Prochlorococcus marinus str. MIT 0918: one gene and its partner. The protein of the gene in region 1 interacts with the protein of each later gene in a pairwise test. Links are inferred from orthologs where the notes say so. Each region holds a gene or a part of one and is shown on either strand. Other genes may lie near its edges. The genes, in order: O5636_RS09475 and O5636_RS05395.

Evidence for each region.
Region 2: the proteins of O5636_RS09475 (region 1) and O5636_RS05395 interact in binary tests that used the Escherichia coli proteins (3 or more experiments, as listed by UniProt). The link is inferred for Prochlorococcus marinus str. MIT 0918 from one-to-one orthologs.

Annotation. Positions count from the first base shown.
Region 1 is NZ_CP114780.1:1,742,952-1,749,602, forward strand. The notes cover bases 2,266-5,215. They hold O5636_RS09475 (peptidoglycan D,D-transpeptidase FtsI family protein), read left to right. Parts: upstream 2,266-2,814; coding sequence 2,815-4,617; downstream 4,618-5,215. Other genes in these bases: O5636_RS09465 (CPBP family intramembrane glutamic endopeptidase), read left to right, coding at 2,266-2,268; O5636_RS09470 (hypothetical protein), read left to right, coding at 2,350-2,811; O5636_RS09480 (transaldolase), read left to right, coding at 4,694-5,215. Outside these bases: O5636_RS09460 (2-carboxy-D-arabinitol-1-phosphatase), read right to left, coding at 1-800; more of O5636_RS09465, read left to right, coding at 910-2,265; more of O5636_RS09480, read left to right, coding at 5,216-5,701; O5636_RS09485 (NAD(P)/FAD-dependent oxidoreductase), read right to left, coding at 5,721-6,651. UniProt on the Escherichia coli protein: Essential cell division protein that catalyzes cross-linking of the peptidoglycan cell wall at the division septum. Required for localization of FtsN.
Region 2 is NZ_CP114780.1:963,031-969,551, reverse strand. Bases 3,072-5,915 are described here. They hold O5636_RS05395 (FtsW/RodA/SpoVE family cell cycle protein), read right to left. Parts: upstream 5,191-5,915; coding sequence 3,952-5,190; downstream 3,072-3,951. Other genes in these bases: O5636_RS05390 (ATP synthase subunit I), read left to right, coding at 5,528-5,915; O5636_RS05400 (cytochrome c biogenesis CcdA family protein), read right to left, coding at 3,190-3,888; O5636_RS05405 (cytochrome c biogenesis protein ResB), read right to left, coding at 3,072-3,186. Outside these bases: O5636_RS05425 (TlyA family RNA methyltransferase), read left to right, coding at 1-691; O5636_RS05420 (P-II family nitrogen regulator), read right to left, coding at 680-1,018; O5636_RS05415 (hypothetical protein), read right to left, coding at 1,060-1,287; queF (preQ(1) synthase), read left to right, coding at 1,502-1,891; more of O5636_RS05405, read right to left, coding at 1,894-3,071; more of O5636_RS05390, read left to right, coding at 5,916-6,046; atpB (F0F1 ATP synthase subunit A), read left to right, coding at 6,129-6,521.

The DNA of each region.
Region 1 (6,651 bases):
AAATTACCTGCCGATATAGCCTGTTGCTTACCTTTCTCATTGAGTGGGACATCTATTTGTCCTTGAAATCGACCTGCTTTATTCCAATCTGTTTCTCCATGCCTAACAAGAATAATTCGAGCGGAATTCCCTTTTGGAGATAGTTTTTGTTCAAGGTGCGCTGTATTATTTAGAGTTTGTATTTGAACATCATATTCATTATTTTTATAAGAGTTTATATTGAAAATCGAGATTGATGAATTATCTAATTTGATTCTTCTATATCCAATATTTGGTTTGTTTAATATCTTTAATATTAAAGAACGAAGAATTGCATTATGTGCAACTATAACTATGTTCTTATCTTCATCTTGATTATATTTTTCATATAGATTCTGCAAGAAATTTTCTGATTGGTGCATTAATTCTTCAATAGGCTTATAGCTATTTCCATTTTCATTTTGAAGAGTAAGTTCATTAGGAGAATCTTTCCAGGTTAAATATAGATCAGGAAATTTTTCTTTGACTTCATGAACTGTTAGTCCACTCCATGGACCTAAGTCTACCTCTAGCAAATCATTATCAAAAACAGTGGTGATCTGGGGATGATGCTTTGATAATTCTTTTGTTGTATCTGCTGCTCGTTTAAGTGGTGAACTGTAAATTGCGTCAATATTTAAATCTTTTAATGCCAACCCAGTTTTTGCAGCTTGGAGAATTCCTTTCTCTGTAAGCGTTGAGAGATCATTTCGTCCTTGTATCCGTTTTTCAAGGTTATAGGTACTTAACCCATGGCGAATTAATAGAAGGCGTAAGGTCATTGGCAGAGGTTTTTTACGAATTCATACTATGGATACCCTCTCAACCTAATCTTGATTGTGAGATGAGAGTTGTTTTGTGCTCATTTCTTTTCTTTGAGTGAATCTTCTTATGCAAAAAGCCTCTCCTGGCTGGAAAGTCTTAGTGGCTATTTTCTCACTTTTGCTAACAATTTTAGTTTGGCAACAAGGACTTCAGGAAAGTTTTGATCGACCTTCTGTTAGCCCAAAGCTTGCTTTGAATCAAAAAGAGATTGCCGTTCTTGCTTCACCGTCGTTACCTAAGACTTTTAGACCCTTGTTTGTGGGTATAGATCCTTCATTGGAACTAAAAAATACTTTGCAGGAGTTTGATGTTACTCAACTAAAAGAGAGAGAGAGACTTTTGTTGTTTGCGATTGAAGGACCGAATACAAAAGACCGCTCTCTTCTAGAAGTGGATTTCCAAGATGAGAATTTGGATTTGGTAAAAAATAAGATTTTAGAAAGTCTTGATCAGAAAAGAGACCCTCTTTTATTAGTTGATGAAATAAAATTCATTAAAAGTGATCCGTTGCTATATCAATTGTCCTGTCTTTCAGTAGGAGCTCCGTCAGATATTTGCATTGACTCAATGATCTCCCAGCGAATGGCTATTAGATTGTTTGTGAGTCAAGTCTTACCTTTATTGGCAACTTTATTAGGAATTGCTTTAGTTCTTTGGGAATTTATTCGTTTTATAGGTAGAAAAAATCATGTATGGCCTGCAATATCTTCGTTGCCTCTTTCGTTGGTTGATATGATTTTGCTTATAGCTGGAGGTTTTGTTGTTTTAGGGGAGCTTATGTCTCCTTTTATTGCTATTCCTCTTAGTGATTTCATTACTCAAGGAATTGTTAGCCCTACTAAAGAATCCTTTAAAGTTTTTGTTGGATATAGTGTGATGACATTACCTCCATTACTTATTCTTTGGCAGCAGATAAAAGCGATATCAAAACTTGAAGCTCCTTTAGATGGAGTTATGCAATGGGGACTTAATTTAATTCCGAAGTCAATTTTTCAAGCATTTAAAAGTTGGTTTATGGTCCTCCCGTTTGTTTTATTAGCAAGTTGGCTCACGACATTCTTTTTTGGAGACCCCGGAGGTAGCAATCCTTTGCTTGAAATGGTATTAAGCAATAAAAGTTTTTGGTCATTATCGATCCTTTTCGTTACAACAGTTTTTATGGCTCCTGTCTTTGAGGAATTTGTTTTCCGAGGAGTCTTTTTGCCAGTTTTAGTTAATCAAAAAGGTAAGATTTTTGCGGTAATAGTTAGTGCTTTGGTTTTTGCTTTAGCTCATTTAAGTGTTGGTGAAACACCACCACTGTTTGTTTTAGGTGTTGGTCTAGCTTTATTGCGGTTAAGTTCTGGACGCCTTTTGCCTTGTATGATTATGCATTCTTTATGGAATGGAGTTACCTTTGCAAACTTGTTGCTTTTGAGTAGTTAATATTAGATTTTTAAATTCACTTTAACTTTAACTTGCCACCTATAGTGGATAATGGTTGACTAAACTAATTGCTACAGTTAAGTGACTTATGAAAGAGGTGTTCAGTCGAAGTGGGATGGATCTAAAAAATATTCAAAAAAGGCTTTCTTTTTGTTTAAGGGTTATTTCGTTTCACGTAATATTCTAAGAAAATATCCTCTGTTGGGAAGTTTACATAGGGCTATGGATGGAGCTTTATTGGCGGTTATCTTTTTTGGAGCTTTAATGACTGGCTTGGCATTGCATTCTCAACATCTATGGACACGTAACTTCTCTCGATTACAAACTACAAGAGACTTAACGCATAGACTTGAGGAGTCAACAGCAGTTTTAGAAAGGCATTTTTTAAAAACAGTTTTTTCTCCAACTCTTATGGTGGCTACCAAGTCAAGTGATCTTATTTATATAGATAGATCTAGACAAAGGAAAATATCTAAGCGTTTGTTTAATATTTTCAGAGATAAATTTTCTGCTATTAGTTATCCAATAACTCGGGGTTTCTAAATAATGTCAGCTATAAGATTTTCAAAAGTGCAAAAAAAGATAAAAAAGCGTTTAGATGTTGCACCACTTTCTCCAATACCAACTTATAGGTTAAAACTGGCTTTTTATATTATTTGCTTAGCTCTCTTTGCTCTTTTAGGGAGGGTAGGATGGTTGCAATTAATTGAAGGTTCTACATTAGAAGCTCGGGCTCGTGATAATCAAACTAAGAAAGTTCAACCTATATCTAAAAGACTATCTATTGTAGATCGAAGGGGAAGATTAATAGCGTTGGATGAAAAAAGATATCGATTATATGCTCAGCCCTTTCGATTCAGATTTCCAGGAGATTTGCGAGGAACTATTCGTAAACCTGACGAGGTAGCTGAAAAACTTGCAGGGAAATTATTTATATCAGCAGAGAATTTATCCAGACAATTTTCTAATCAGAATTATCGGATGAAAATAGCAGAAGGTTTAAAGCCTGATGTTGCTTCTGAGATACGTGCGCTACGCATTGAGGGTTTGGACCTTGAACCATATCCACAAAGAATCTATCCACAAGATGAATTATTCTCAAATGTAGTTGGTTTTTTAGATTATGATCGTGTACCACAAGCTGGCCTAGAATTAAGCTTAAATAAAGAACTTTCTAGAAGAGAAAAAATTAGAAGTTTTAGATTTGGAAGGGATGGTACACCTTTGCCTAGTGATTTGGAGCCAGGTGTTTTTAATGCTGACAATGTGCTTTTACGGTTAACCCTTGATGCACGATTGCAGGAAGTAGCTCTTAAAGCCTTAAGAGAACAATTAATTAAATGGAATGCAGATAAGGGAGTAGCAATTGTTATGAATGTTGAGAATGGTGAGATTTTATCCTTGGCATCTACTCCTAGTTATGATCCTAATAAGTACTGGGATTATCCAGCATCTAGGTATAAGGAATGGTCTGTTCAAGAATTATTTGAACCTGGATCAACTTTTAAGCCTATTAATCTTGCTTTGGCTCTTGAAGAAGGTGTGATTAGTCCTGATGGAACAGTTTTTGATTCTGGAGTAGTAACTGTGGGAGGTTGGCCTCTAACAAATTGGGATAAAAAGCCTAATGGATTATTAGACTATGCAAAGGTTCTTGAGGTTTCTAGCAACGTTGGGATGGTAAATATTGTGCAAAAAATTAGTCCAGAGAGGTATTGGGAATGGCTTCATCAATTAGGTCTGAACAATATTCCTCAAACTGATTTGCCTGGGGCTGTACCTGGTTACATAAAAGATAAGCAAGTATTTATTAAGCAACCTATTCATCAGGCTGTTGCTTCGTATGGACAGGGATTTTCTATAACACCATTAAAGCTTGTTCAATTACATGCGCTAATTGCCAATGGAGGAAGGATGATTAGTCCACATATCAAAAAAGAATTTCTTAATGAATCAATCCAATTTCATAATCGATTTAGACAAAATGATCCAATATTGAGTCCTAATGTCACACAAACAGTTTTAAATTGGATGGAATCAGTAGTAGAAAATGGAAGTGGAAAAGGTGCCAAAATTGATAATTATCGGATAGGTGGGAAAACGGGTACAGCTGATCAAACAAAAGATGGAAAGACTTATGACTCTAAAATTTGTAGCTTTGTTGCGATTCTGCCAATAGAGCAGCCTAAGTTTGTCGTTGCTGTAGCCATAGATGGACCGAAAAAAAATCATGCTTATGGATCAACTGTTGCAGTACCTGTTGCCAGAAAAATTATTGAAAGTTTGATTGTTATTGAAAAAATACCTCCTGGGAATCCTAAAAAGAATGTTTTATCTGCTCAACGTTAAGGCTTTTAAAAAAATATATAAGGATGAAATCATAAGGAAATATCGCTAGTTTTTATATGTATGAATTGTAAGGATTATGCCTAGTCTTCTTGAGCAACTTTCTTCAATGACAGTTGTGGTTGCTGATACGGGTGATTTGGAAGCTATAAGGACTTTTAAACCAAGAGACGCAACTACCAACCCCTCTCTAATTCTTGCAGCAGCCCAATTACCTGCTTATCAGGATTTAATAGATCAATCTCTTCGGGCTTCAAGAGAAAAGGTAGGACAGCGTGCTTCTGTTAAAGAAGTGGTTGATGAGGCTTTAGATGAGATTTGTGTGATCTTTGGTAAAGAGATACTTAAAATAATTCCTGGAAGAGTATCAACGGAAGTAGATGCTCGACTTAGCTATGATAAAGATAAAACAATTGAAAAAGCAAGAAAGATCATTGCTTTATATAATCAGTTTGGAATAAATAATGATCGTATTTTAATCAAGATTGCATCAACTTGGGAGGGGATTAAGGCCGCTGAGATTTTGGAGAAAGAAGGAATTCATTGTAATTTAACGCTCTTATTTGGTTTCTCTCAAGCTGTTGCATGTGCAGAAGCCGAAGTAACACTTATTTCACCATTTGTTGGTCGAATTCTTGATTGGTATAAGGCAGAAACTGGTTTGCAATCTTATCCTGGCCCAGAGGATCCTGGTGTAATATCAGTAACTAAGATATTCAATTATTATAAGCTTCATAACTATAAAACTGAGGTTATGGGAGCAAGTTTTAGAAATGTTGATGAGATTATTGAATTATCTGGATGTGATTTATTAACTATCTCTCCCAAGCTTTTAGATGAGATGTCTAAGACCGAGGCTATTTTAATAAAGAAATTGGATTCATCAAAACCAATAAATTCAATAGAGAAGTTACATCTTGATGAATTTTCTTTTAGAAAGATGCTGAAATCAGATCGCATGGCTGATGAGAAGCTAGAAGAAGGGATTGTGAATTTTTCTAAGGCAATTAAGCAACTTGAAGCTCAGTTAATTGAAAGAATTTCTTTGCTCGAGAATAAAGGATCTCCTGCTTTATCAGCTAGATAAATAAACTATTAGGATTTAATTATCTTTGTAAAAGTAATCGCTTTATTACACGTTGAGCAATATCTCCATATCCCATTTCTCCTGAAAGAATTTGGGCGATTCTTTGAGGTGCTGTAGGTCTTTTTATTCCTAGTTGATATCCAAGTTTTGGAAGTCTATAAAAAACTTGTGAAATTCTTCTTCCCCATTGCATTGAATCACCCCATTTTGATTTCATGTTTTTTGAGTAGTTGCTGAGATCTGTGGTGTCGCCTTTTAAGAAATTGTTTATTGCTTCTGCTGCTTCGCAACCACTTATTAGTGAAGGCCTAAGCCCTTCAGCAAGAAACGGATCACAGAGAGATGCAGCATCACCGACTAAAACAATTCCATTGCCATGAAGCGCACTATGTCCATTCCAAACTCGAAGTCTAGAATCTTTTCTTACCCCTGAGTTACATTCAAAACCTAGATTTGGTAGTAATTTGTCAAGAATTCTTTGGCTTTCTAGAACTTGATCTCCTATAAATGTTCCTACTCCAATATTTATAGAGTTTTTCAAAGGGAAGGCCCACGCAAATCCATGCTTAACGAGACCAAATTCAAATCTTGAAGTTCCTTCTTCTAGTAACCCTCTGCCTTCTAACCTCACAGAAGTTGTTGTGGCAAAATGGAGATTTTTAGGACCAATTTTAAATTTCTTTGGCCAAGGCGAGCTTGATCCATCTGCAATAACAATGATTTTAGCTTCAATTTGACGACCATTTGTAGAGGTGATGCGCCAAATGTTGTTTACTTTTTGTATTTTTATTGCGTCAAAAGAGTTCTCTATATTTGCCCCTTTATGAATTGCTTCTTTTGTTAAAAGCTCATCGAGTTTTTCTCTTTTGACTATCCAAAAAGGAGAAGATCCTGGCAGATTGGCAACTACAGTATCTGATAAACACCAGCTAAATTCAACTTTTTTAATT
Region 2 (6,521 bases), 780 kb from region 1 along the record:
TAAGCCAGGTCTAGATGTGCCCAAAGATATTTCTCTTAAGGTTCAATTCGCTCCAAAGTTTGTTTCAAGAGGTGGTGAGAAATTAGACGCTGCTTTGGTTCAATTCCCTATCAAAACACTAGATAGGGTTTGCATTGATGCAGGGATCTCTACAGGTGGTTTTACAGATTGCCTTTTAAAAAGGGGAGCATCTCTTGTTTATGGAATTGATGTTGGTTATGGGCAAATAGCATGGTCATTAAGAAATGATTCACGAGTTGTTTTAAAAGAAAGAACAAATATTCGTAATTTGAAAGCTGATGAGTTATATGGGGATTTAGCTCCTAAAGCTTCATTAGCTGTTGCAGATCTTTCATTTATATCTTTACGACTTGTCTTGCCAGCCATTAAGGCTCTTCTTGATGAGAGAAATAAAGAGGCTCTGCTTTTAATTAAGCCACAGTTTGAAGTTGGGCGTGAAAGAGTTGGTAAGGGTGGAGTTGTAAGAGAAGTAAATGCACATATTGATGCTCTTAATACAATTATCGAATTTTCTAAATTGGAAGGATGGAAGGTGCAAGGAATTATGCCTTCACCTTTAAAAGGCCCTGCAGGTAATCATGAATATTTGCTTTGGCTGAAAATGGAAGGAGTGAATCAAACCACCAACTTGGCAAAACTCGTTAAAAATACTTTGTGCTTAGAGAGCTGAATTGTCTGTTTCTCCAGTTCGAATGCGAACTACTGATTCTACGGGGGATATAAATATTTTGCCATCTCCTATTTCTCCTGTTTTAGCAGCTTCTGCAATCGCCTTTAAAACACTATCAACACTCTCATCTGAGATAACGACTTCTATTTTCAGTTTCTGCAGAAACTCTACGGTGAATTCAGAGCCTCTATACCTTTCGACTTGCCCTTTTTGACGGCCAAAACCTCTTACTTCACTTACGGTCATACCAACTATGCCTAGATTAACCAAAGCTATTTTTACATCCTCAAGTTTAAAAGGCCTGATAATTGCTTCTATTTTTTTCATAAAAAAAATTGGTGATACTAAACAACTTTAATCTGTTCTGTTTAGGAATTGCTGAAATTTAAAGCTGATTGAACTGAATTAAGTATTAATCCTGCTTCAGTAGCATCTGCTGCAAGAGCTTTAGCGTTGTTTTTTGTTAGCTTTACTTGTTGAGAAGCAATTGCTTCCCATTGACTGTCTTCGAAATGTGTTTGAAGCCAAAGCATGCCATGAACACTATTTACTCTCAGATGGACCCATTCATTGAATTCTAGAAAGCAGATGTCCATGCAAAATGTTCCTTAACTTGACTCTATTAGCGGTTGTTATGAGAATAAAGTTTGTGCTTGATGATACATATTCAATTATTTCTTTAAAAAAACTCTTTTGAGTTGCGATGATTTTTTAGCTAAAACTAATTTTTTGGATATAACACTTGTAATTAAATAAGAAAGATTTATTTTTTATTTGTTAACTCTATGATTCTTTAGTGGGTTCTTTTAAGTGAAAAAAAATCATTCTGAGTTCTATGGAGAACGATTAATTTCTAATTCCGAGATTTTTTGCTTCCCTAACCCTAGCCCTTCAAGACCATATGAGATTTCTATAGAATTACCTGAATTTACTTGTCAATGTCCCTTTTCGGGTTACCCAGATTTTGCAGTAATTAGAGTCTTATATCAACCTTTCGAAAAGGTGATAGAGCTTAAATCGATCAAGCTTTATATCAATAGTTATCGTAATCAGAAGATTTCACATGAAGAAGTAGCAAATAAAATTTTAAATGATCTAGTTTCTGCAGCAAATCCTACTTGGATGCAAATAGAAGCAGATTTCAACCCTCGTGGTAATGTTCATACAGTTATAAAAACGATTCATGGTGTAAGAAAATGAATCTATTCATATAAAGATAAAGACTTTAATATAATTGGTAATTGATTTGCTAAACCCGAAGAGTTTCTATTAGACAAACATCCTATATGTAATAATTTCTTATCATCTTCTGTAATTACCCATAGTTGGTTAGTAGATATAATACTCATCACTCCCCCTAAGAGACATATTGCAAAACCTATATAAACAAAGGGTACCCCAGGGTCATATTTGATTAGTATCCCACTACTTGGCAAAATATCGAAAACCTTTATTTGCTTATCTAAAACCTTAAAAGAACTAATATTAGGTCTTGTGATACCAATTTGCTTACCTGTTTGGTTAAATATTTTAATAGGTCCTTGCTCACTTGAAAGCGTTAGCAAAATTGATTCATTCTCCTTATTCATCCATGGTATAACTACTCCCCAAACTTGATCACCTAATTCATTAAATTTTTGAAGGGGAAGTTGTAACTTTGGACTTTCATTTATTTGAATTGTGATTGCTGCAAGTGCCCAGTCTGCTTGGTAAATAGTTAGTCCCTTAAAACGCAATGGATGATTTACGCTGATTTCTTTAGATATTATTTCGTCTGAATTTTTATTGTTTAGTGATAAGTATGAACGGAATTGTTCTGGTACACCTGAAGGACTCCTTTCAATTTCAAAATCAGTTAATTTAATACTTAGTTGATTGCTTCTGTTTGGGCTTATAAGATCGATTGATCTCCCTGGAGCGAGAAAATTTTCGAAACGTTCCCCTTTTAATACTCCAAATGTGGCTCCTATCATTAGAAGTATTAGGCCAAGATGTACTAAAGGAGGGCCAACTCTTCCAAGTAATCCTTGTCTTGCAGCTAATCTGGAGGTTTTATTTTGGACGCTCCATCCATGACTAGTTAAATATTTGTCTAGTTTTTCGATGCCGAGAGATGATTCTTGAATTTTGAATGTTTTAGATATTGCCAACTTTTGAATTTGTTTTGGATCTTTATAGTCGATCCATATCATTGCTTTTTTTAGTGCCGGCCATTGCCTTCTCCAAGTACATGCTATTAATGCACAACCAAGCCAAAAAAGAAGCCCTAAGAACCAATTGCTTGAGTAAACATGGTTTAACTGTAGACGAATTACCCAATCTCCATTAATTATCCCTAGGAATTTATTGATTTGGTATTTAGAGAGATAAGCCTCAAGAGGCTCTCCTTGTGGAAGAGCTGTGCCAATGCCACTTGCTAATGCAATCAAAATGATAAGTACTATAGAAACTTTTAAACTTGATAACCAATTCAAAATTTTCAGCGTATATTTCATGGCTTATATCCATCTAGCAAAAAGGCTTAGAAAGCCAATTATTACAAAAAACATTCCGCTCATTAATGGGATCCAACTACTAATAGAACGAAGAGAAAGAAGTTTTGGAATTGTTGCAGCTGTTGTTCCTGCTATGAGCAAAGGTATAACTTGCCCTGTTCCAAAAACTGCTAGAAGAAAAACCCCAGTTATAGGATTACCATTATCTGCCATCCAGGCAAGCAGAACTGCTAATACAGGGGTGGTGCATGGTGATGCTGCTAAGCCAAATGTTAAGCCTGCTGCAATTGGTGCAAGAGGTTCTGGCACTTTTTCTTTTAACCAATTTGGATCTGGCCCAATAGGCATTTGTAGTTGAAATATTCCTAGAAGATTCATTCCCATACAAATAGTAATTATTGGGACTAGTAAACCTATCTTTAATGGGATTTGCCCATAAACTTTTCCAAAAAGGCCACTTAAACTTCCTAGTATTACTAAAGAAAGAACAATACCACTGCAAAAAAATAGACTTCTTACGGATGGTTTTTTGTTGTCTTGAAACCCTGCAAGATAAGCAATGGTTACAGGCAATAGTGATAAAGAACAAGGCCCTAAACTTGTTAATAAACCACTTATAAAAATAATTATTATTGTTGTTGGTCCAGGAGAACTCAAACCATTAGTAATCAATTGCTCACTTTTGAGAGCCAAGTCAGACATTGCAAGGTCTGGAAAATTAATAACAAACTCCTTGATTACTTCTTTAATTTAATCTTTTAGGATCTATCTGAGTTCTTTTTTAATTTTTAATCCACCAATTAATCCTGTGGATTCAAGTGCGCATCTTAAGAGGATGCCGCCTACTAGAAAACTAGATAATAATGAATTGCCTCCATAACTAACAAAAGGAAGAGGAAGTCCAGTTGTTGGCATTGCTCCCGCAGTAACAGCTAAATGCAAGATCGATTGCCCTATAAGCATAGTGCTGCAACCAATTGCTATGAGTTTGGAATAATTATTTCTACTTCTCAAAGATATTCTTAAGCCAAGGAATGCAATTAAAACAAAAAATGAAATGAGCATTATGGAACCTACAAATCCAAACTCTTCTGCGAATACCGAAAAAATAAAATCTGTACTTAGGAAAGGTAAATAAAGAAGCTTTTGAGTAGAAAGACCATATCCCTCTCCAAATAGGCCCCCAGAACCTATCGCCATGAGACTTTGGATAAGTTGATATCCATTCCCTTCAGGATCTTGCCATGGGTTTAGGAATGATGTGACTCGAAGAAGTTGATATTGGTATCTAGTAATACTCCATATCCCTAATGATCCTCCTAATAGTGAAGCTGAAATAAGACTTTTAAAACTTATTCCTGAAGAAAGTGCCATCATCCAAATGAGCATGCCTATTAATGCTGCTGTACTTAAGTTTGGCTGTTTAAGTATTAAAAGAATTAACATTCCTAAAAGACTTAGCTCTAATAGCTTTTGACCATTTTTTATTCTTTTCCATTGAGCAAATATATTAGCTGATTGAAGAATTACAAATGGTTTAACTATTTCAGATGGTTGAATTAGAATAGGGCCAAGAATTAACCACCTAGAGGCGCCATTAATTGTGTTCCCAAAGAGTAGAGTTGATCCAACTAATACTATGCAAATTATCAAACCAGCTTTAGAAATCCTTAACCATCTTCTTAGATTTATTGATATGGCTAACCATGCAATAGTCCAACTCGCTAAAAGCCATAAGAGTTGTTTTTTTATGAAATAACTTCCGTCTCCCATTTCTTTACTTGCTTCCCACCAGCTTGCAGATCCAAGTATTAATAAGCCTGCAATACTCCAAACGAAAATCAGTGCTAATAGTAACTTTGCTTCAGAGGGCCATAGCTCCCAAGGCAGTGGTATAAACCTTTCCCATAATTGATTTCTTTCTATATTTCTTGTAGAATATACTTTTGAAATCTTTGGCGATACTCGCTTTCGACTTATTCTTTTTATTGATGGACTACTCAATTTCTTTTGTTGGAAATTGTTTTTCCTATTGAGCCGTCTTTTTTGACTTTTGCCAAGTGCTTAGAAGAAATATTTATATTAAATTCATTAGAGTTAATTATTTATTTATTTAAAGACATTAATCTTAAATAGAGATACGTATACTTATATTGTTTAAGCTTGTATTGATTTAACGATAATTAAATTAAGATTAGAATAAATCTAAGAGCTTTTTATTCAATATAGATCAATCTTATTGGAATTTTTTGTAAAAAGAGTTTTTTTGTAAGTATTTATTTTCAATAGAACAATTTTTTAGGTGGTTTTTCAGTTTTGGCTCGGTTTTTTTACCTACTGCATGGTAGATTCCGCGGGCCTTTGGAGTAAGGAGCTCTTGCTGGCATCTCGTCTTGTTTTACCTTTCAAGAACTCTTCTAATGAAGAGGATTCTGTAACGTGTTCAGATGTAGAAGCTAGTAATCTGCTAAAGCCTTCAATTGACCTTGGTTCTTTAGATGCCATGTCTAAAGACTCATCCCAAGAATATGTGACTTTTCAACGTCACATTTATAGGATGACTTTGGTTTTAACACTCTTTTTTGGATTGTTAACTGCCATTTTTTTGGATTTGAGTGCTGCTATTAGTCTTCTTTTAGGAGCTTTATGTGGAATTCTTTATTTGAGGCTTCTGGCTAAAAGTATTGGATCACTAGGACGAACTTCGAATTCAATCGGTAAGGTTCAATTGCTTGTGCCGGTTTTACTAGTTTTGGTAATTACAAAATTGCCATTTCTTGAATTATTGCCTTCTTTAGCTGGCTTTTTACTATATAAACCATCTTTCATTATTCATTTTTTATTTAAGCGTTCTGCTTGAAAAACTATGGGGATTTTAAATTGATGGATTTGAAGGCTGATCAAGACTCAATGTCGCTTATGCGATTATTTATTTTTTAAAAATGGGTACCTCTCCATTTGCTTTAACTTTTGCTGCTTTAGAAGTTGGTCAACATCTTTATTGGCAGATAGGAAACTTAAGAATTCATGGACAGGTTTTTATGACCTCTTGGATTCTTATTGGTGCATTGCTGACTCTTGTTGTAGTTGGCACCAAAAAGATGGAACGTGATCCTAAAGGTGTGCAGAACCTTCTTGAATTCCTTTGGGATTACATTCGCGATTTGGCACGCACGCAGATAGGAGAAAAAGTCTATAGAGACTGGATGCCATTTATAGGCACTCTTTTCTTGTTCATTTTCGTGAGCAATTGGGGAGGAGCTTTGATCCCTTGGAAGTTAATTGAATTACCTAGTGGAGAATTAGGGGCCCCTACGGCGGATATCAATACAACC